DNA from 3 places in the Rhodobacter sp. CZR27 genome. Region 1 is predicted to be linked to each of the others. Evidence: riboswitches for the same ligand, from Rfam matches in the RefSeq annotation. Region 1 holds a riboswitch; each other region holds the start of a gene.
The links. A riboswitch is a leader RNA that binds a small molecule or an ion and turns the genes downstream of it on or off. The one in region 1 is predicted to bind cobalamin.

Region 1 (6,095 bases):
TGGCCGGCGCGGCGCAGGCCGATGCCCTTCGGGACAAGGCGCTGGAATTCTTCGCGCCGCTGCCCTCGACTGTCCCGGCGGTGAAGGACAACCGCATCACGCCCGAGAAGATCGACCTCGGCCGGGCGCTGTTCTTCGATCCCCGGCTGTCGGCGTCGGGCGTGTTCTCCTGCGCCTCGTGCCACAACCTCGCGACCGGCGGCGACGACAACATGGAGACCTCGGTCGGCCACGGCTGGCAGAAGGGGCCGCGCAACGCGCCCACGGTGCTCAACGCGGTGCTGAACGAGGCGCAGTTCTGGGACGGCCGGGCGGACGACCTGAAGGCGCAGGCCAAGGGTCCGGTGCAGGCGGGGGTCGAGATGGCGAACACCCCCGCGCAGGTCGAACTGACGCTGGCGTCGATGCCGGCCTATGTCGAGTGGTTCAAGGCGGCCTTCCCCGACGAGGCGGCTCCCGCGACCTTCGACAACATGGCCAAGGCGATCGAGGCCTTCGAGGCCACCCTGATCACGCCCTCGCCCTTCGATGCCTTCCTGAACGGCGACGACGCGGCATTGGAAGAGGATGCGAAGGCCGGGCTCGCGCTCTTCATCGACAAGGGCTGCTCGTCCTGCCACTCGGGCGTGAACGTGGGCGGCCACGGCTACTATCCGTTCGGCCTGATCGAGAAACCCGGCGCGGACATCCTGCCGGCGGGCGACAAGGGCCGCTTCTCGGTCACCGAAACGGCCGATGACGAATATGTCTTCCGTGCCGCGCCGCTGCGCAACGTGGCGCTGACCGCGCCCTATTTCCACTCCGGCAAGGTCTGGGACCTGCGGACGGCCGTCGAGGTCATGGCGGAAAGCCAGCTTGGCCAGCAGATGACAGACCAGGAAGTGGGGCAGGTGGTGGCCTTCCTCGAAACCCTGACCGGCACGCTGCCGGCCGTGACCATCCCGGCCCTGCCGCCGGAAACCGAAACCACGCCGCGTCCGACGGCCGAGGTGAAGGTGCAATGATCTGGGCGATCGGGGCGGCCGCAAGGGCCGCCCCCTTCCCCTTGCGGGCCGGTCAGCGGCGGAATCTGCCGAGCGTCCGTCCGAGCCGGTCCACCAGCCGGTAAGGCAGCGTATTGCGGCACACCACGTAGCGCGGCCGGGTGACGCCGCCGAAGCCGGTGAAGAACACCCGGTTCCCGCGGGTGTAGAGCCCGTCGAAGTCGAAGATGAGCCCCATGCCGGAGGCATGACGGATCGCCTCCCAGATCAGCAGGGCGGTTGCCCCATGATCCTGCCCCCTGTCGCGCGTGCTGAGCAGGTAGTAGCAGGTCGTCGCATCCCAGGCACAGAAGATCGCGGCCGAGATCGACCCGTCCGCGGCCCGGGCGCAGAGGATCCGTCCACGCCCCCGATCCACCGCCGCGGTGCAGATCCTCGTGATGCCCTCGGCGTCGTAGTAGGAGTCGTGACCGGCCTTCTCGATGTTGGCCTCGTAGAAGGCCGCGAATTCCGCGGGGCTGATCCGGTCCGAGGCAGTATAGCGCTCCTGCGCGCGCCGGATGATGTTGCGCGTCTTGTCGCGCATCTCGCTCCAGATCCGCTGTTCCGGGGCGGGGGCGATCTCGAAGGTGAAGTTCACCAGGGTGTGCAGCCCCGCCTCGGCGAAGACCATCACGTCGGTGATGCCCCGGTGCATCCGCTGGTAGAAGTTGTCGACACTCGGGATCTGTTCGTAAAGCTCGCGCACGATCTGCGCGTGCTTCAGCGCCCGGTTGCAGGGGGCGCCGCTGCCCTCGTCGACCGCCGGCCCCAGGAAATGCACGAAGTCCGGCATCTCGCAGGTGGTCAGGCCGAAGGCGCGCTTCGAGATCAGGTAAGGGAAGCGTCCCAAAAGCTTGCCGCCCGCGCTGACGGTCGCCTCGCTCCACTGTCCCGGCACCGCGGCATCAAGCCACCAGGATTCGTGAAAGATTGTCGGATTGAGGAGGTTCGTTCCGGGCTCACTGCACCGCGACGGGGGTGCCGAAGCCGGATCGTCGGAAGAGAGGGCTGCACTGGTTACAAGTCTGGCGTTGCGTGACTTCAGGACGCTGAGATCCATGTACCGTTCCCGACCAAATACTTCAATGAAAGTGCCTGTGCATCGAATACCATAACAGCGAAACGCCCGACAACAGGAACTGCCCCTCAAATCACTGTAAAAGGCCGGCTTTGACGGCATACCCGAAACCTTGGGTTGAGCAGCGCAACCGGGGGTGGTTGCGGCGCGCGCCCGGCGCGCGGCGCCTCGCGCGACAGTCCACGCCAGGGGCCTAAACCCACGGTCGAGTCGCCCGCCTTGGCCCGCGGCCTCTGCCGCCCGCCCTCGGCCGTGCCGACCGAGGTGGCCGGCTGCTCCGCCAGGCGCCGGGCGCCGCGCATGGGGCGGCTTTGGGCCTCCGGTTGTCGCGACGGGTCGCGGACCTCTCGCCCCTGCGCCGATTGACGCGTGGCAAGCCAGCTTGCAGCGGCCACTTGACAGGGGCGATGCTTGTCCTATTGAGAAGGCGCTTCGGTTCCGGCGCAATGACCGGATGAAAAGGGAACGCGGTCCGGCCACACGGCCAAGTCCGCGGCTGCCCCCGCAACTGTAGGCGGCGAGCGACGGCCGATCATGCCACTGGGTCATCCCGGGAAGGCCGGTCCGAGCGGTGACCCGTGAGTCAGGAGACCTGCCGAAGAGTTCACCCATCCCGTGGCGCGGGGCGCGCCGAGGGAGGCGGGCCATCCGCTTCAGGTGACGCTTTCACCGTCGGCGGAGGGGCGATCCCTTTCCAAGGACATCCAGGGACGAACTCCGGGTCGCCACCCGGACGGAGAGGGAAAGATGAAGACCACAGCCGTATCCCTTCTGGCGCTGCTGGCCGCCATGCCGCTGCAGGCACAGGACATCGCACTGGACGAGATCGTGGTCTCGGCCAACATCGCGCCGATCGAGGCCTCGCGGACGGGCGCCTCGGTCGAGACACTTTCGGCCGAGGACCTGAAGCAGAGCGGCGCGATGCCCCTGGGCCGGGCGCTTGCGACGCTTCCTACGCTGTCTTATTCGGACACCGGGCCAATCGGATCTTCTGCGTCGCTTCGCTTGCGCGGCCTGCCCGGCGCCTACATCAAGGTGCTCGTCGATGGCATCGACGTCTCGGACCCGGCTCAGACACAGAGCCAGTTCGATTTCGGCACGCTCGGCACGGCGGACGTGTCGCGGGTCGAGGTGCTGGGTGGGTCACAATCGGCCCAGTATGGCAGCACGGCGGTTGCGGGTGTCATCAGCGTCACGACCAAACGACCTGAACAGGAAGGCATCTCCCAATCGGTCGCCCTGGAGGCGGGCAGCTATGAGACCCTGTCCGGGTCCTACACCCTTTCGTCGCGGGGCGACCGGCATGAAGTCTCGGTCACCGCTTCACGCGTACATAGCGAAGGCTTTTCGGCCGGTGACGACAGCGCCGGAAACCGCGAAGACGACGGGTTCGATTCCGAGCGGCTGTCCTTTTCCGCTTCGTATGACGTAACCGACGTGTTGAGCGTCGGGGCTTCGGGCTTCTATCAGCACGCCGACTCGCAGATCGATGAGTGTTGCGAAGTCGATGGCGATTTCCATGATGGCGTCACCCCCGACGACGATCATTCCCTGCTGCACACCCGCGGTGGGCGGATCTTCGCCACACTGACCGGTGACCAGCTGACACAAACCCTCTCGATCTACCGGTTCGAGAACGAACGGACGACGGAAGGCACGGAACGCAACTTCTTCGGTCCCGATCCCTCCCCCTACGAATGGTCCTATGACGGGACGCGTACGGTGATGGACTACCGCGCGAGCTATCTGCCGACCGACAGTTTGACGCTGGGGTTCGGCGCCACACATGCGCGCGAGGATCTCTTCAGTGCCACCTCAGACCAGTGGACCCTGCCAGGCACGGACAGCGGGGAACGTGAGATAGACGGCCTGTTCGGAGAGGCGACGCTGGCACTGACGCCGGCACTGGATGTCACGCTGGCCGCGCGCCACGACGACTATTCCGACTTTGGCGGCCACACCACCGCCCGCCTCGCCGCTGCCTGGCGCCTGGATGATACGTTGCTGCTGCGCGCCTCGGCCGGGTCCGGCTTCGTGGCGCCCTCGCTCTATCAGCTCTACTCCACGCAATATGGAAACGAGGACCTCGGACCAGAGCGTAGCAGGTCTGTGGATCTCGGTCTGGAGAAGACCTTCGGCAACGGCGCCGAGGTCAAGGCTACGCTGTTCCACCAGCAAGTCGAGGATCTGATCAAGTTCGTTACGCTCACCACCTTTCCAGCCTATACCGGCGAATATCAAACCGCCGACGGCACCTCGCGCTCCTCAGGGATTGCGCTGTCGGGTTCGGTTCCGCTGAATGATCGTCTGCAACTGAGTGGGGTAGTGACCTATACCCGTACCAGCGATCCGGACGGCGAGGCACTTCCGCGCGTTCCGGAAACCGATCTGCGGCTTGGTCTGGATGCTGACTTGACGGACCGGCTTGATGCCGGCATTGCGCTCCACGCCGTTCGCAATCTATACGATGAGCGCGCGAACAGCCTGATCGCCATGCCCGACTACGAGACCGTCGAGGCGACGGTCGAGTTTGATCTCGGGCAGGACGCGCAGGTCTACCTGCGGGCTGACAACCTGCTCGACGAGGACTATCAGGTAGTCAAGGGCTTCGGCACATCGGGCAGGGCGTTCTATGTCGGCTTGCGAAAGAGCTTTTAAGGCCGTTCTCGCGGTAGTCTCGGCCCTGTCGATGGTTGCCTCAGCCGCCGTGGCCGAGGCGCCGCGGCGGGTCGTGTCCGTCAACCTCTGCACCGACCAGCTGGCGATGATGCTGGCGGCGCCCGGCCAGCTGGTCTCGGTCTCGCATCTCGCCTCAGAGCCGCAGACCTCGGCCATGGTCGAGGAGGCCCGGGCCTATCCCGCCAACATGGGTCAGGCCGAGCAGGTGTTCCTGATGCGGCCGGATCTCGTGCTGGCCGGCACCTTCACCGCGCGGGCCAGTGTCGATCTGCTGCGCCGGCTCGGCGTCGAGGTAATCGAGCTGCCGCCGGCGACGACGCTCGACGACGTGGCGGGCCACCTGCGCATAGTGGGCCGGGCGCTCGGCCGCGAGGCCGAGGCCGAGGAACTGGCCGCCGAGTTCGAGGCCGGCCTCGACCGGCTGAGGATCGAGGCGCCGCCGGCGCGCGCCGCGATGTATTATCCTTCGGGCTACACCACCGGCTCGGGCACGCTGGCCGACTCGGTCCTGCGGCACACGGGGTTCTCCAACATCGCGGCCGAGCTTGGCCTGGATGGCGGCGGCAACCTGCCGCTCGAGCGGCTGGTGATGGCGCAGCCTGAGGTGATCGTGACCTCGACGCCCTATCCCGGCGCCTCGCGGGCCGAGGAGATCCTTGTCCATCCGGCGCTGAAGGCCGTCCAGGACCGGGCCGGCTCTGCCGAGGTGACGGATGCAGACTGGATCTGCGGCACGCCCCATGTGCTGCGCGCGGTGCGCGGCATGGCCGAGGCGCGCGAGGCGCTGGCGGCCCTGCGCCTGACCATGCTGGATGGCGCACGGTGAGATATCCCGTGCTTCTCGTAGCCCTTTCAGGGCTCGTGGTGCTGCTCTTCGCGGCATCGCTGCTGGTGGGGCCGGCGGCGCTCGGCCTTGCGGATTCGCTCTCGGCGCTTGTCACCGGGCAGGGCGAGGCGGTGGTTCTGGTGATGCGCGAGATCCGTCTGCCGCGGGCGCTGCTGGGGCTGATGGTTGGCGCGGTCCTCGGGCTGTCGGGCGCCGCGATGCAGGGCTATCTGCGAAATCCGCTGGCGGAGCCGGGACTTGTCGGCGTTTCTTCATCGGCAGCACTCGGGGCGGTGATCGCGTTGCAGACCGGGCTTGCTGCTGCGTTCACGCTGGCGCTGCCGGTGGCCGCGCTGGCGGGGGCGGGGCTTTCGGTGCTGCTGATCCTCGGGCTTGCGGGGCCCCGCGGCGGGGCGCTGGCGCTGATCCTTGCCGGCGTCGCGATCTCGGCGCTGGCGGCGGCGGGGGTGGCGCTGGTCCTGAACCT
Region 2 (6,095 bases), on a different replicon from region 1:
CCGCGCGCCCGGAGCCGGCGCAGGAAGTCGATGCCGCTGCCGTCGGGCAGGGTCAGGTCAAGCAGCACGAGATCGAAGCTGGCCGTCTCGACCGAGGCAAGCGCATCCTCGACCGAGGCCACGAGATCGGCCGCATGGCCCTCGGCCGCAAGCTGGTCGCGGATCGCCCCGCCCAGCCCCGCGTCGTCCTCTACCAGTAGGATGCGCATCGGATCTCCGCCGGCCCTTGCCCTGCCCGCATCTTCCATGCGGTGCGGCGGGGGCAGGCGTCAAGCGCGGGGCGCGCGGCCCGGGACCCGTGGGCGCCCGGGCGCCGGCTTTCACTTCGAGGCCAGCGTGATCGGCAGCGCCTCGGCCGAGATCCGCACCGTCCCGCCCGTGCGGGCGAAGGTGTAGATGGTGCGCTGTTCGAACGGCAGCGAGAAGTGGACGGAGTCCCGATCCTCGAGCCGCATCTTCACCACCTGCGGCTCGGCCGAGGGCGAGCGGGCGCGGAAGGCCGCGGTCACCTCGATCCCGCCATCGGCCAGATCGGTGCGATAGGCCGCCATGTCGAGCGCGCCGGTGTGCAGGCTGCCCGCCTGCAGCGGCGCGGTCAGCGTGACCTCTTCGGCCGAGGCGGCGGCGGCCAGTGTCAGCGCGGCGAGGGATAGGGAGAGAATCGTTTTCATATCGGGACCTGTCCAGAACGGGAGGCGGCCGGATCGGCCGGATCATGTGTCGGCAAGGACCTAATGCTGCGGCGCAGCACTGTCCATGCGCGCGGCTGCAGTCCCGCTATGCAGCAGGCGGGATGATGGCGCACCACCGCTCCGCGCAAGCGCGGCGGCGACAGACGCGCGGCGCAACGCCCGCCGGGCGGGTGCTTGCGCAACAGGAGGGGCAGGTTCCGGCCGCGCGACATGCAGAAAGTTGACGCGGGTGCCGCGATCTGTCACGCCCTGCCCTGACGGTTCCCGACCGCCGCAAGGCCAAGGGATGAAAAGGGAACGCGGTGAGGGGGTGACAGCCCGAATCCGCGACTGCCCCCGCAACTGTGAGCGGCGAGCCGCCTCCGAAGACGCCACTGGCCGATGGCCGGGAAGGTTCGGGGAGGGCTGTGACCCGCGAGTCAGGAGACCTGCCGTCGCTTTCGCCGGGCAACCGGACCCACCCCATGCGCCGTCGGGGATGACGGCTAGGAGGACCACATGCATATCGAACCCGGTCTCGTGACCGGAGCAAAACTCGCCGTAGGCTATGCCACCGCGGTGACGGCCGGAGGCTACACGCTGAAGCTTGCCGCCGAGACCATCCGCGAGAAGGGCCTGGCCTCGCTCGCGGTGCGCAGCCTCATCGCCGCGGCCTGCGTCTTCACCTTCTTCCAGATCCTGCCGCATTACCCGGTGGGCGTGTCCGAGGTGCACTTCATCCTCGGCTCGACGCTGTTCCTGATCCTCGGGGCGGCGCCGGCCGCCTTCGGCCTGACCGCCGGCCTGCTCGTGCAGGGGCTGTTCTTCGCGCCCTTCGACCTGCCGCAATTCGGCATGAACATCACGACGCTTCTGGTTCCGCTCTTCGCGGTCAAGGCGCTGGCCGACCGGATCATCCCGGCGCACCGGCCCTATGTGGACCTCGACTACGGGCAGGCGCTGGCGCTTTCCACCGCCTATCAGGGCGGCGTGGTGGCCTGGGTCGCCTTCTGGGCCTTCCTCGGCCAGGGCTTCGGCGCCGCGAGCGTGGCTTCGGTCGCAACCTTCGGCAGCGCCTACATGCTGGTCGTCCTGATCGAGCCGCTGACCGACCTTGCGGTGCTGGCGGCGGCCAAGGCTGCGCGCGGCCGTATGCCGGCGGGCCTGTTCACGCCCCGCCTGCATCAGGCGGCCTGACGCCGGGGCGCGGGCGCGGCCGCCGGGCCGCGCCCGCCCTTCCCCGCAGGGGATTGACCCGCGCCACCCCCGCCGCTCCTTCTCGCAACCGACCGGATGGCCCGCCTGCCTCGGCCCGGCACGGAGACTTCATGATGCTGGAAGCTCACTCCCTGCCGCCGGGGCTGATGATCGGCGCTCCGGGCTCGGGCTCGGGCAAGACTACGGTGACGCTGGGGCTTCTGCGCGCCTTCCGAGACGAAGGCCTGGGCGTGCAGCCCTTCAAGAACGGACCCGACTACATCGACCCCGCCTTCCATCGCGTGGCGGCGGGACGCCCCTCGTTCAACCTCGACGGCTGGGCGATGTCGCCGGCGCTTCTGGCGGGCCTGGCCGCCGAGGCGGCAGGCGCGGATCTGGCCCTCGCCGAGGGCTCGATGGGCCTTTATGACGGCACTTCGGCGCCGGGTGTCACCGGGCGCGGCGCGGCGGCCGAGATCGCGGCCCGCTTCGGCTGGCCGGTGGTGCTGGTGCTGGATGCGGCCGGTCAGGCGCAATCGGCCGCGGCGACCGCGCTCGGCTTCGCGCGCCATCCCGACGCGCCGCCCTTCGCGGGCGTGATCCTCAACAACATCGCCTCGGCGCGGCACGAGGTGATGATCCGGCGCGAGATGGAGCGGCTCGGCCTGCCGGTGCTGGGCGCCCTGCCCCGCCGCCGTGACCTCGCGCTGCCCGAGCGTCACCTGGGACTGGTCCAGGCGGGCGAACATCCCGACCTCGAGGGCGCCATCCTGCGCTTTGCCGCGCTCCTGCGCGATCACGCCGATCTTGCGGCGATCCGTGCCGCGGCCCGCTCCACGACAACGACGGCGCCGGGACCGCTGCCGGGGCCGCCCGCGCAGCGCATCGCCCTGGCCTCGGATGCGGCCTTTTCCTTCACCTATCCGCATCTGCTGGAAGGCTGGCGCCGCGCCGGGGCCGAGATCCTGCCCTTCTCGCCGCTGGCCGACGAGGCGCCGCCGGAGGCCGATCTGGTCTGGCTGCCGGGCGGCTATCCCGAACTGCACGCCGGCCGGCTTGCCACGGCGGCACGGTTCCGCGCGGGCCTTCGGCGTCACGCGGAAACCGGGCCCGTTCACGGCGAATGCGGCGGCTACATGGTGCTGGGCGAGGCGCTGGTGGATGCGGCCGGCGTCCGGCATTCGATGACCGGGCTGCTCGGCCTCGTCACCAGCTTCGAGCGGCGGCGGCTGCATCTCGGCTACCGCTGTGCCGAGCTGCTGGCTCCGGTGCCGGGCCATGCCGCCGGCGCGCGACTGCGCGGCCACGAGTTCCACTATTCGTCAATCCTCGCCCAGCCGGACGAGCCGCTGGCCCGGGTGACCAACGCGGAAGGCGAGACGGTGCCCGAAACCGGCTCGCGCCGCGGCACGGTGACCGGCAGCTTCTTTCACCTGATCGCGCCGGAACCGGCGGCCTAGGTCTTCCGCCGACGCCGGGGAATCGCGGCCCTGCCCCGCCCGCCGGATGCGGGCCACAGCGCGGGAGGCCGGCGCTCCGGCATGCCGCGGCCCTTCGCACCGGCCTGGACGTTACGGCACGCGGCGGCGGCGGGCCGCCTTTCCGGTTTCGTCGCGGCACGCGGCTGCATTAGGCTTCCGCCCGGTCAGCAGGAAGGGGAGGGCTTGATGACAACGGAACCGATCGTGATCGCGGGCGCGGCGCGGACGCCGATGGGCGCGTTCCAGGGGGCGCTGAAGGGGATGAGCGCGGTGGATCTTGGCGCGGCCGCCATTTCGGCCGCGCTTACCCGTGCGGGCCTTGTGCCGCAGGCGGTGGACGAGGTGGTGATGGGCTGCGTGCTGCCCGCGGGCCTTGGTCAGGCCCCGGCACGGCAGGCGGCCATCGGCGCGGGCCTGCCCGAGGCCGTGCCCTGCTCGACGCTGAACAAGGTCTGCGGCTCCGGGATGAAGGCCACGATGCTGGCCCATGACGCGATCCGCGCCGGCAGCGTCGACATCGTGGTCGCGGGCGGCATGGAGAGCATGTCGAACGCGCCCTACCTGCTCGACAAGGCGCGCGGCGGCTACCGCATCGGCCACGGGCGGGTGCTCGACCACATGTTCCTCGACGGGCTGGAGGACGCCTATGACAAGGGCCGCGCGATGGGCACCTTCGCCGAGGATTGCGCCGAGGCCTACCAGTTCACCCGCGAGGCGCAGGATGCCTATGCGCTGGAATCGCTCTCGCGAGCGCAGTCGGCCATCGCCGAGGGCCGTTTCGCCGCCGAGGTCGTGGCGCTCGCCGGCGTGGCGCATGACGAGGCACCGGGTCGCGCGCGGCCCGAGAAGATCCCCCAGCTGAAGCCCGCCTTCCGCGAGGGCGGCACGGTAACGGCGGCCAACAGCTCCTCGATCTCGGACGGGGCGGCGGCGCTGGTCGTCACACGGATGGGGGTGGCCGAGGCGCGCGGCCTCGCGCCGCTCGCGGTGATCCGGGGGCATGCGAGCCACGCGCAGGCGCCCAGCCTCTTCACCACAGCGCCGATCTTCGCGATCCGCAAGCTTCTGGACCGGTTGGGCTGGCAGGCCGGCGACGTGGACCTTTACGAGATCAACGAGGCCTTCGCCGTGGTCGCCATGGCCGCGATGCGCGATCTGGACCTGCCGCACGACCGGGTGAACGTGAACGGCGGCGCCTGCGCGCTTGGCCATCCGATCGGCTGCTCGGGCGCGCGGATCATCGTCACCCTGATCTCGGCGCTGCGCGACCGCGGGCTGAAGCGCGGCGTGGCCTCGCTCTGCATCGGCGGGGGCGAGGCGACGGCGGTCGCGGTGGAGCTTCTCTGATGCGGATCGAGGGACAGGCGGCGCTGGTCACCGGGGCAGGCTCGGGGCTGGGCGAGGCGACGGCGCGGGCGCTGGCGGCCGAAGGCGCGCGGGTAACGCTGCTGGATTTCAACTTCGACGCGGCGCAGGCGGTGGCGGCCGGGATCGGCGGGTTTGCAGTGAAATGCGATGTCGCTTCGGCCGAGAGCGCCGAGGCGGCGGTCTACGAGGCGGCGGACCGTCACGGGCCGGCGCGGATCCTCGTGAACTGCGCGGGCGTCGCGCCGGCCCGGAAGATCCTCGGCAAGGCGGGCGTCATGCCGCTGGACGAGTTCCGCCGCACGGTCGAGGTGAACCTGATCGGAAGCTTCAACCTCTTGCGGCTGTTCGCGGCGGCCGCGGCCGATCTGGAGCCGCTCGAGACCGGCGAACGGGGCGTCGCGATCAACACGGCCTCGATTGCGGCGTGGGAGGGCCAGATCGGCCAGACCGCCTATGCCGCCTCCAAGGGCGGGATCGTCGGCCTCACCCTGCCCGCGGCGCGCGAACTGGCGCCGCTCGGCATCCGGGTCTGCGCCATCGCCCCGGGCATCTTCGAGACGGCGATGCTGAAGGGCCTGCCGCAGGCGGCGCAGGACAGCCTTGGCGCCGCCGTTCCCTTCCCGTCGCGGCTGGGACGGCCGGCGGAGTTCGCGGCCCTCGCGCTGCACATCATCGGCAACCCGATGCTGAACGGCGAGGCGATCCGCCTCGACGGCGCGCTGCGGATGGGGCCGAAATGAGCGCCTTGCTGACCGAGGAACAGCGGCTGATCCAAGCGACGGCGCGGGAGTTCGCCCGCGAGGTGCTGGCCCCGGGCGCGGCCGCGCGGGCGCAGGCCAAGGCGATAGAACCCGAGGTGCTGGCGCAGCTGGGAGAGCTGGGCTTTCTCGGCATGACGGTGCCCGAGGAGATGGGGGGCGTCGGCGCGGATTACCTCAGCTACGCGCTGGCGCTGATCGAGATCGCCGCCGGCGACGGCGCGGTCTCGACGGTGATGAGCGTGCACAACGCGCCCTTCAACGCGATCCTCCAGCGGTTCGGCACCGAGGCGCAACGCGAGCGCGTGCTGCGGCCGGCGGCGCAGGGCGCCTTCATCGGCGCCTTCGCGCTGACGGAGGGCCACGCGGGCTCGGACGCCTCGGCGCTGCGCAGCCGGGCGCGGCGGAGCGCAACGGGCTATCTGATCGACGGCGAGAAGGTGTTCATCACCTCGGGGCAGATCGCGGGCTGGGTGATCCTCTTTGCCCGGATCGAGGGCAGCAGCGGCAAGGAGGGCATCACCTGTTTCCTTACGCCCACTTCCGCGCCGGGCTACCACGTCGCCAAGGTCGAGCAGAAGCTGGGACAGGAAGCCTCCGACACCTGTGCGCTGCGTTTC
Region 3 (6,095 bases), 1.5 Mb from region 1:
GCTGTGGGTGCAACTCGACGCGCTGCACCATGCCTATGTGCTGGGTCACATCCCGCCCGGCGCCTTCGTGCCGGAGGAGATGCGATGAGCCGCCGTATCCTTGGCCCCGACAGCCGCGTCATGCTGGCCCGCCACGCGAAGCTGCGCCTGGACAGCGCGCGCGGGCGCTGGGTGCTGCTGGTGCCCGAGAAGGTGATGACGCCCGACGACATCTGCGTCGAGGTGCTGCAGCATTGCGACGGACGGAAGTCGATCGCCGGCCTGACGGCCGAGCTTGAAGCGAAATATACCGCCGAGCCCGGCGTGATCGCGCGCGAGGTGCTGGCGCTGCTGCAGGATCTGGCTGACCGCGGTTTCCTGATCGAGCGCGAGGCCGCCTGATGGACGATGCAGCCTTCACCGCCCCCGCACCGGCCGCCCGCTCGGACCACGACATCCCGATGGCGGTGCTGGCCGAGCTGACCCACCGCTGCCCGCTGCAATGCCCCTATTGCTCGAACCCGGTCGAGCTGGAGGCGGCAAGCCGCGAGCTGTCCACCGCGGAGTGGCAGCGGGTGATGACGGAACTGGCCGAGCTGGGCGTCCTGCAGATCCACTTCTCGGGCGGCGAGCCGCTGGTGCGCAAGGATCTGGTGGCGCTGGTCGCCCATGCGGAAGCCGTGGGGCTTTACTCCAACCTCATCACCTCGGCGGTGATGCTGACGCGCGAGAAGGTGGCGGAGCTGGCCGATGCGGGCCTCGCCCATGTCCAGATCAGCCTGCAGGGCGCGACGCCCGCGCTCGCGGATCGCGTCGGCGGCTACCGTGGCGGCCACGCGAAGAAGCTGCAGGCGGCGGAATGGGTGCGCGAGGCGGGGCTGGCGCTCACGCTCAACGCGGTGATGCACCGGCAGAACCTGGACGAACTGCCCGCGATCCTCGACATGGCCGTCGCGATGGGGGCGCAGCGGCTCGAGGTGGCGCATGTGCAGTATTACGGCTGGGCGCTGAAGAACCGGGCCGCGCTGATGCCCTCGGTCGCGCAGCTCGACGAGGCGACGCGGATCGTCGATGAGGCGCGCGAGCGGCTCGCGGGGGTCCTGTCGATCGACTACGTGATCCCGGACTATTACGCCGTGCGGCCGAAGACCTGCATGGGTGGCTGGGGGCGGCAGTTCTTCAACATCTCGCCCTCGGGCAAGGTGCTGCCCTGCCACGCGGCCGAGACGATCACCGGGCTGCGCTTCGATTCGGTGCGCGACGCGCCGCTGGCCGAGATCTGGCACCGGTCCGAGGCGCTGAACCGCTACCGCGGCACGGCCTGGATGCAGGAGCCCTGCCGAAGCTGCATCCATGCCGAGGAGGACTTCGGCGGCTGTCGCTGCCAAGCCTTCGCACTGGCAGGCGATGCGGCGGCGACGGATCCCGCCTGTGCGAAGTCGCCGCTGCACGCGCGGATCTTCGCGCTGGCGGATGGCGAGGCGGCGGCGGGCTCCGGGCGGTTCCTCTATCGCAACTTCTCGGGCGGCACTCCGGAAGCGTAAGAGCCGCGCGGTTCGTCGGCGGTCTCGGGGCGCCAAGGGCGGCACGTCAGGCGAGCGCGGCTTCCAGTCGCTGCCACTCCGGCTCCTCTCCCGGCAGGCCCAGGCGGATCAGGAGGTCCGACCACGGGAAGATCCGGCTCCAGATCCGGGCGCGGGCGAGGCGGTCCTGCGCTTGGGCCGCATCGGGTGTGGAGTAGAGCCGGAAGAGGTGCGCGCCGCCTTCCACAGACCAGCCCGCGCGTTGCGCAAGTCTGTCCAGCCGCTCCGTCTCTGCCGCGAGGCGGGCGGTGGTGGCCTCGGCCCACGCCCGATCCGCCAGCGCCGCCGTGCCGGCGGCAATGGCCGGTCCGGACACGGACCAGGGGCCAGCCATGGACGCCAGCGCACCGATGTCCTCTGCCGCGCCCAGCACGAAGCCGAGGCGCAGCCCGGCCAGCCCGTAGAACTTGCCGAACGAACGCAGCACCAGCAGGCCGGGAACACCCGCCTCGGGCGCCAGCGACAGCTCCGGCACCGGATCGCCGAAGCTTTCGTCGACCAGCAGGCGACCCACGAGGGGCAGCAACGCGCGCAGGGTTTCGGGGCTGTGCTGCCGGCCGTCGGGGTTGTTCGGGTTCACCACCACGGCGAGGTGGGCTCCGGCGAGGGCCTCCGCATGCCCCACCTCCTCGACCCGCCAACCCGCCGCGCGCAGGCTCGCCGCATGTTCGTTGTAGGTCGGTGCCAGCACACGGGCGAGGCCGGGCGGCGCCAGCCGCGGCACCAGCTGGATCGCCGCCTGCGCGCCCGCGACGGAGAGCATCGGCGCCTGCGTGCGATAGGCGGCGCGCGCGGCGGACTCGAGCCCGGCAAGGGCCGCGGCATCGGGCAGCGCGGTCAGCGCGCGCGGGGGCAGGGCAGGCATCGGATAGGGGCGGCGGTTGATCCCGGTCGATAGGTCCAGCCAGTCGTCCACCCGGCCGCCGAACCGGGCCGCCGCCGCATCCAGATTGCCGCCGTGATCGCGCATTGCAGGTCTCCTCAGGCGAGGGACGGCCCGCCGATCCGGAAACGGGTGATGCGGGAAAAGCCCGCTGCCTGCAACGTCTCTTCGGCGCGGATCGGCACGGTGCCCGGCGCGAAGATCAGGGCGCGGGCCGGGCCGGTATGGCCGATGGCCCAGCCCGTCGCGCCCAGCCGCTGGGCAAGCGCCGCCGTGGGATCGTCTGCCGGGCCGCGCAGCGCGAGGCACCGCCCGGCGGCGGCCGAGGCGAGGCCCGCCAGCGTCGGAAGGTCCGCGCCCGGCCAGCGTTCCACAAGGTCCGAGACGTCGGGAAAGCGCAGGTCGGTGGGGTCGGTGCGGCACGCAGGGCCGAGAAACCCGCCGAGGATCTCCATCCGCGGCAGCGGCGGCAGCGTGGCAAGCACCCGCCCCTCGCGCGAGGCCCATAGCAGGCGCTCGGGCCGGTCGAACATCAGCGGATCGCTGGCGCCTTCGGAGGCGAGGCAGGCCCGGGCGAGGGTGGCGGGATCGCCGATCCCCGCCGCCCGCAGCACGGCGACCCTCGCGGCGGTCGAGGCCCCGGCGCCCCCGCCCGGAGGCAGCCCAAGCGTCAGCCGGAAGCGCCCGGTCGGCGCGGCACCGGCCGAGACCAGCAGCCGGCGCAGCAGGGGAAGCGACAGCACCCGCGCGGCCGGCTGGTGCAGCGCGAGCCGGCCGGGCTGTCGCACCGCCTCGGCCGCCAGCGGCGGGCAGGGCAGGGTGATCAGGGCCAGCGGCCCCGCCGGGCCGAGCCGGCCCTGCAGGAACTCTCCCAGGTGGCCCGCTACCCGAACCTGCCGGTGGCCTGCGTCGCAGGTCGCGATCCCGCCGGTCGTCTCGGGCATCAGTGCAGCGCCAGCCCCGGCGCCTCGGCGGCCGAGGCGACGACCAGCGCCGCGGGCTCGGCCATGGGGCGGGCGGGCCAGCCGGCCTTGCCGGTCCCGGTCAGCAGGTCGGCCAGCCGCAGCAGATCCGGCGACCAGTCCGAGGGTTCGAGATCGCAGAACAGATGAAGCTCGGCCGAGGTGACCCGGAACAGGGCGGTGCAGGGCCGGCTGCAGCCCTCGAGCCGGACGCAGCCCTGCATCTCGAACCCGGGCTGGATCGCGCCGCCTGCCTGTCCGACCGATTGTGCCAGATGTTCCATCATGGCAAGCCCCTGCCTGCAGGGCTGGTTCAGGTGCCGGCACAGCGTCGAGCTGTAGGTCCGGCCGTTCCGCGTCACGATCATTGCGCCCTCCGCGCCTTCTGGACGGGCAGGCGAAGGGGGAAGGCACCGGAACGCCTGCACCCTGCGCCCGGGACACCCCGCCCGGTTTCCACAGCTCTTCCGACGGCAGGTCTCCTGACTCGCGGGTCTTCGCTTGCCCCGCCCTTCCCGGCCTGTCCGAGGCCAGTGGGCATCATGGGGCGCGCTCGCCGCCTACAGTTGCGGGGGCAGTCGCGGAGTTGGGCCGAGCCCGCACCGCATTCCCTCTTCGCCCGGGGGAAAACCCCGGGACCGTCCCGCGCAGCATCCGCCTTTCCCGCCGGGCGCGCAAGGCCCCGCGGCGGGTCACAGCTCGATGTCGAGCGTGACCGGGAAATGATCCGACGCCGCCAGCAGGGCCTCCTGCAGCTCGGGGATCTTCAGGCAGTTGGGGTCGTTCAGCGGGTGCCAGATGCGCCAGCGCGGGTTCCTGGCCGCCAGATCGGGCGAGACCATGATGAAGTCGAGCAGCGCCTCGAAGAACTGCTGCTGCGGCGCCAGCCAGAACCGGGCCGAACTCGGCGAGATCCCCACCTTCTGCGTCAGCGCCATCCGGGCATGCGGCTCGTGCAGGCGCGACTTCGGCTCGTCATCCAGACCCATCACGATCTCGATCCCCGAGTGGCCGAACAACTGCTCGTATTCGTCCAGCCCGGGGCCGTCGTTGAAGTCGCCCATCACGATCAGGCTCTGGCCGTGGGCAAGATGGGCAGCCACCCGGCGGCGCAGCCAGACGCATTCCGCCAGCTGCTGGCGGCGGTTCTCGATCGCGATGCGGACGGTCTCGGCGGGCGTGCGGCTGTTGCGCGGTGCCTTCGACTTGACGTGGACGCCGATCAGCCGCAGCGCATGGCCGTCCGCGCGAACCGCCAGCTCCAGCGGCGGCTTCGAGAACCGGATCGCCTCGGGGGCCGCGTCCACGTCGATGTCGAAGCGGAACACCTCGTCGAACCGCGGCGCCTTGGCGCTTTCCTGCGGATCGTGGCGCGCCTCGATCCGGTCGGGATTGTAGAGCAGCGCGATCTCCTGCTCGGTCGGGTTCGCAAATCCCATCGCCACGCGCGAGGCCTTCAGCTCGAAGGTGCGCGCGAAGGTCTCGAGCGCCTTCACCGTCGAGCGGCGCGAGCCCTGGTTCGGCGCTTCGATCACCATGATCGCATCGGCATCGAGCGCGCTGAACACGATGCCGAGCGACTCGATCTGGTTGCGCCGCGTGACCTCGAAGCGGCCGGAAAGCTCGTTGTCGGGCAGGAGCCGGCCGCGGTCGTCGAAAAGCGAGTTGAACCACTCGACGTTGTAGGTGGCGATGCGCAGGGGCGCGGCCATCAGGCGGCCTGCCGGGCGCTGATCTCCTCCCAGGCGCGGTTGATGTCGATCAGCCGTCGCTCGGCAAGCTTCACCGCCTCTTCCGGCACGCCGCGGGCGATCATCCGGTCGGGGTGGCAGTCACGCACCGCCTGCTTCCACGCCAGACGGATGTCCTCGATCGGCGCGTCGGGCTCGACGCCCAGAACGTCATAGGGATCGCGCGGCACGTCGGGCACGAAGCGTGCGCGCAGCGCCCGGAAGCAGCGGTCGCCCAGCCCGAAGATCCGGGCAACCTCGGCGAGGAACAGATCCTCGCGCGGGTGATACCTGCCGTCGGCGACCGAGACGTGGAACAGCCCTTCCAGCAGGTCCACGAGGATGCGGTCGTCGTCGCGGAACATCGCCTTGATCTTGCGGGCATAGGCGTCGAAGCCGGCCACGTCCTGACGGGCAAGGTTGAAGACGCGGGCCGCGTTCGCCTCCTCGGCCGGCGGGATGGCGAAGATCTGGCGGAAGGCCGCCACCTCGTTGCGCGTGACCTGCCCGTCGGCCTTGGCCATCTTCGCCCCCAGCGCGATCACGGCGATGGTGAAGGCCACCGACCGCTCGGGCGGGGTGCGCAGCCGGTCGAGCACGCCCCAGAGCCCCTCGCCGGAGGCAAGGGCCGAGACGGCGGCGGTGATGCGGGTCCAGATCGACATGGGCGGAGCATAGCCGCCCCGCCGGGGACTGTCAGGAGAGGAATTTCTGCATCAGGACGAGGTCGAGCCACCGGCCGAACTTGAAACCCACCTGCGGCAGGATGGCCGTCTCGACGTAGCCGAGCGCCGCGTGGAAGGCGCGGCCTTCGGGATTGGCCGCGCTGACGCCCGCGAACAGCGAGTGCGCTCCGCCTGCCCGGGCATGCGCCTCGAGCGCGACCATCAGCGTGCGCCCGACGCCGCGACCCCGTGCCGCAGGCCCGAGGATGATCGTGTGCTCCATCGTGTGGCGG

Region 2: linked by a shared signal. The riboswitch ahead of CK951_RS17325 (energy-coupling factor ABC transporter permease) and the one ahead of CK951_RS05680 (TonB-dependent siderophore receptor) in region 1 are both predicted to bind cobalamin.
Region 3: linked by a shared signal. The riboswitch ahead of CK951_RS13020 (hypothetical protein) and the one ahead of CK951_RS05680 (TonB-dependent siderophore receptor) in region 1 are both predicted to bind cobalamin.

What each region holds. Positions count from the first base shown of each region.
Region 1 is NZ_CP023548.1:1,121,922-1,128,016, forward strand. It holds gene CK951_RS05670 (cytochrome-c peroxidase) at 1-1,004, shown strand, start outside; gene CK951_RS05675 (GNAT family N-acetyltransferase) at 1,057-1,923, opposite strand; cobalamin riboswitch at 2,520-2,718, shown strand; gene CK951_RS05680 (TonB-dependent siderophore receptor) at 2,851-4,761, shown strand; gene CK951_RS05685 (ABC transporter substrate-binding protein) at 4,793-5,608, shown strand; gene CK951_RS05690 (iron ABC transporter permease) at 5,605-6,095, shown strand, end outside.
Region 2 is NZ_CP023549.1:242,639-248,733, forward strand. It holds gene CK951_RS17315 (response regulator transcription factor) at 1-209, opposite strand, end outside; gene CK951_RS17320 (hypothetical protein) at 321-671, opposite strand; cobalamin riboswitch at 934-1,143, shown strand; gene CK951_RS17325 (energy-coupling factor ABC transporter permease) at 1,191-1,868, shown strand; gene CK951_RS17330 (cobyrinate a,c-diamide synthase) at 2,003-3,328, shown strand; gene CK951_RS17335 (acetyl-CoA C-acyltransferase) at 3,536-4,696, shown strand; gene CK951_RS17340 (SDR family NAD(P)-dependent oxidoreductase) at 4,696-5,457, shown strand; gene CK951_RS17345 (acyl-CoA dehydrogenase family protein) at 5,454-6,095, shown strand, end outside.
Region 3 is NZ_CP023548.1:2,668,396-2,674,490, reverse strand. It holds gene pqqC (pyrroloquinoline-quinone synthase PqqC) at 1-88, shown strand, start outside; gene pqqD (pyrroloquinoline quinone biosynthesis peptide chaperone PqqD) at 85-381, shown strand; gene pqqE (pyrroloquinoline quinone biosynthesis protein PqqE) at 381-1,523, shown strand; gene cobD (threonine-phosphate decarboxylase CobD) at 1,570-2,532, opposite strand; gene CK951_RS13025 (propanediol utilization protein) at 2,544-3,389, opposite strand; gene CK951_RS13020 (hypothetical protein) at 3,389-3,775, opposite strand; cobalamin riboswitch at 3,862-4,065, opposite strand; gene CK951_RS13015 (endonuclease/exonuclease/phosphatase family protein) at 4,100-5,119, opposite strand; gene CK951_RS13010 (molecular chaperone DjiA) at 5,119-5,802, opposite strand; gene CK951_RS13005 (GNAT family N-acetyltransferase) at 5,834-6,095, opposite strand, start outside.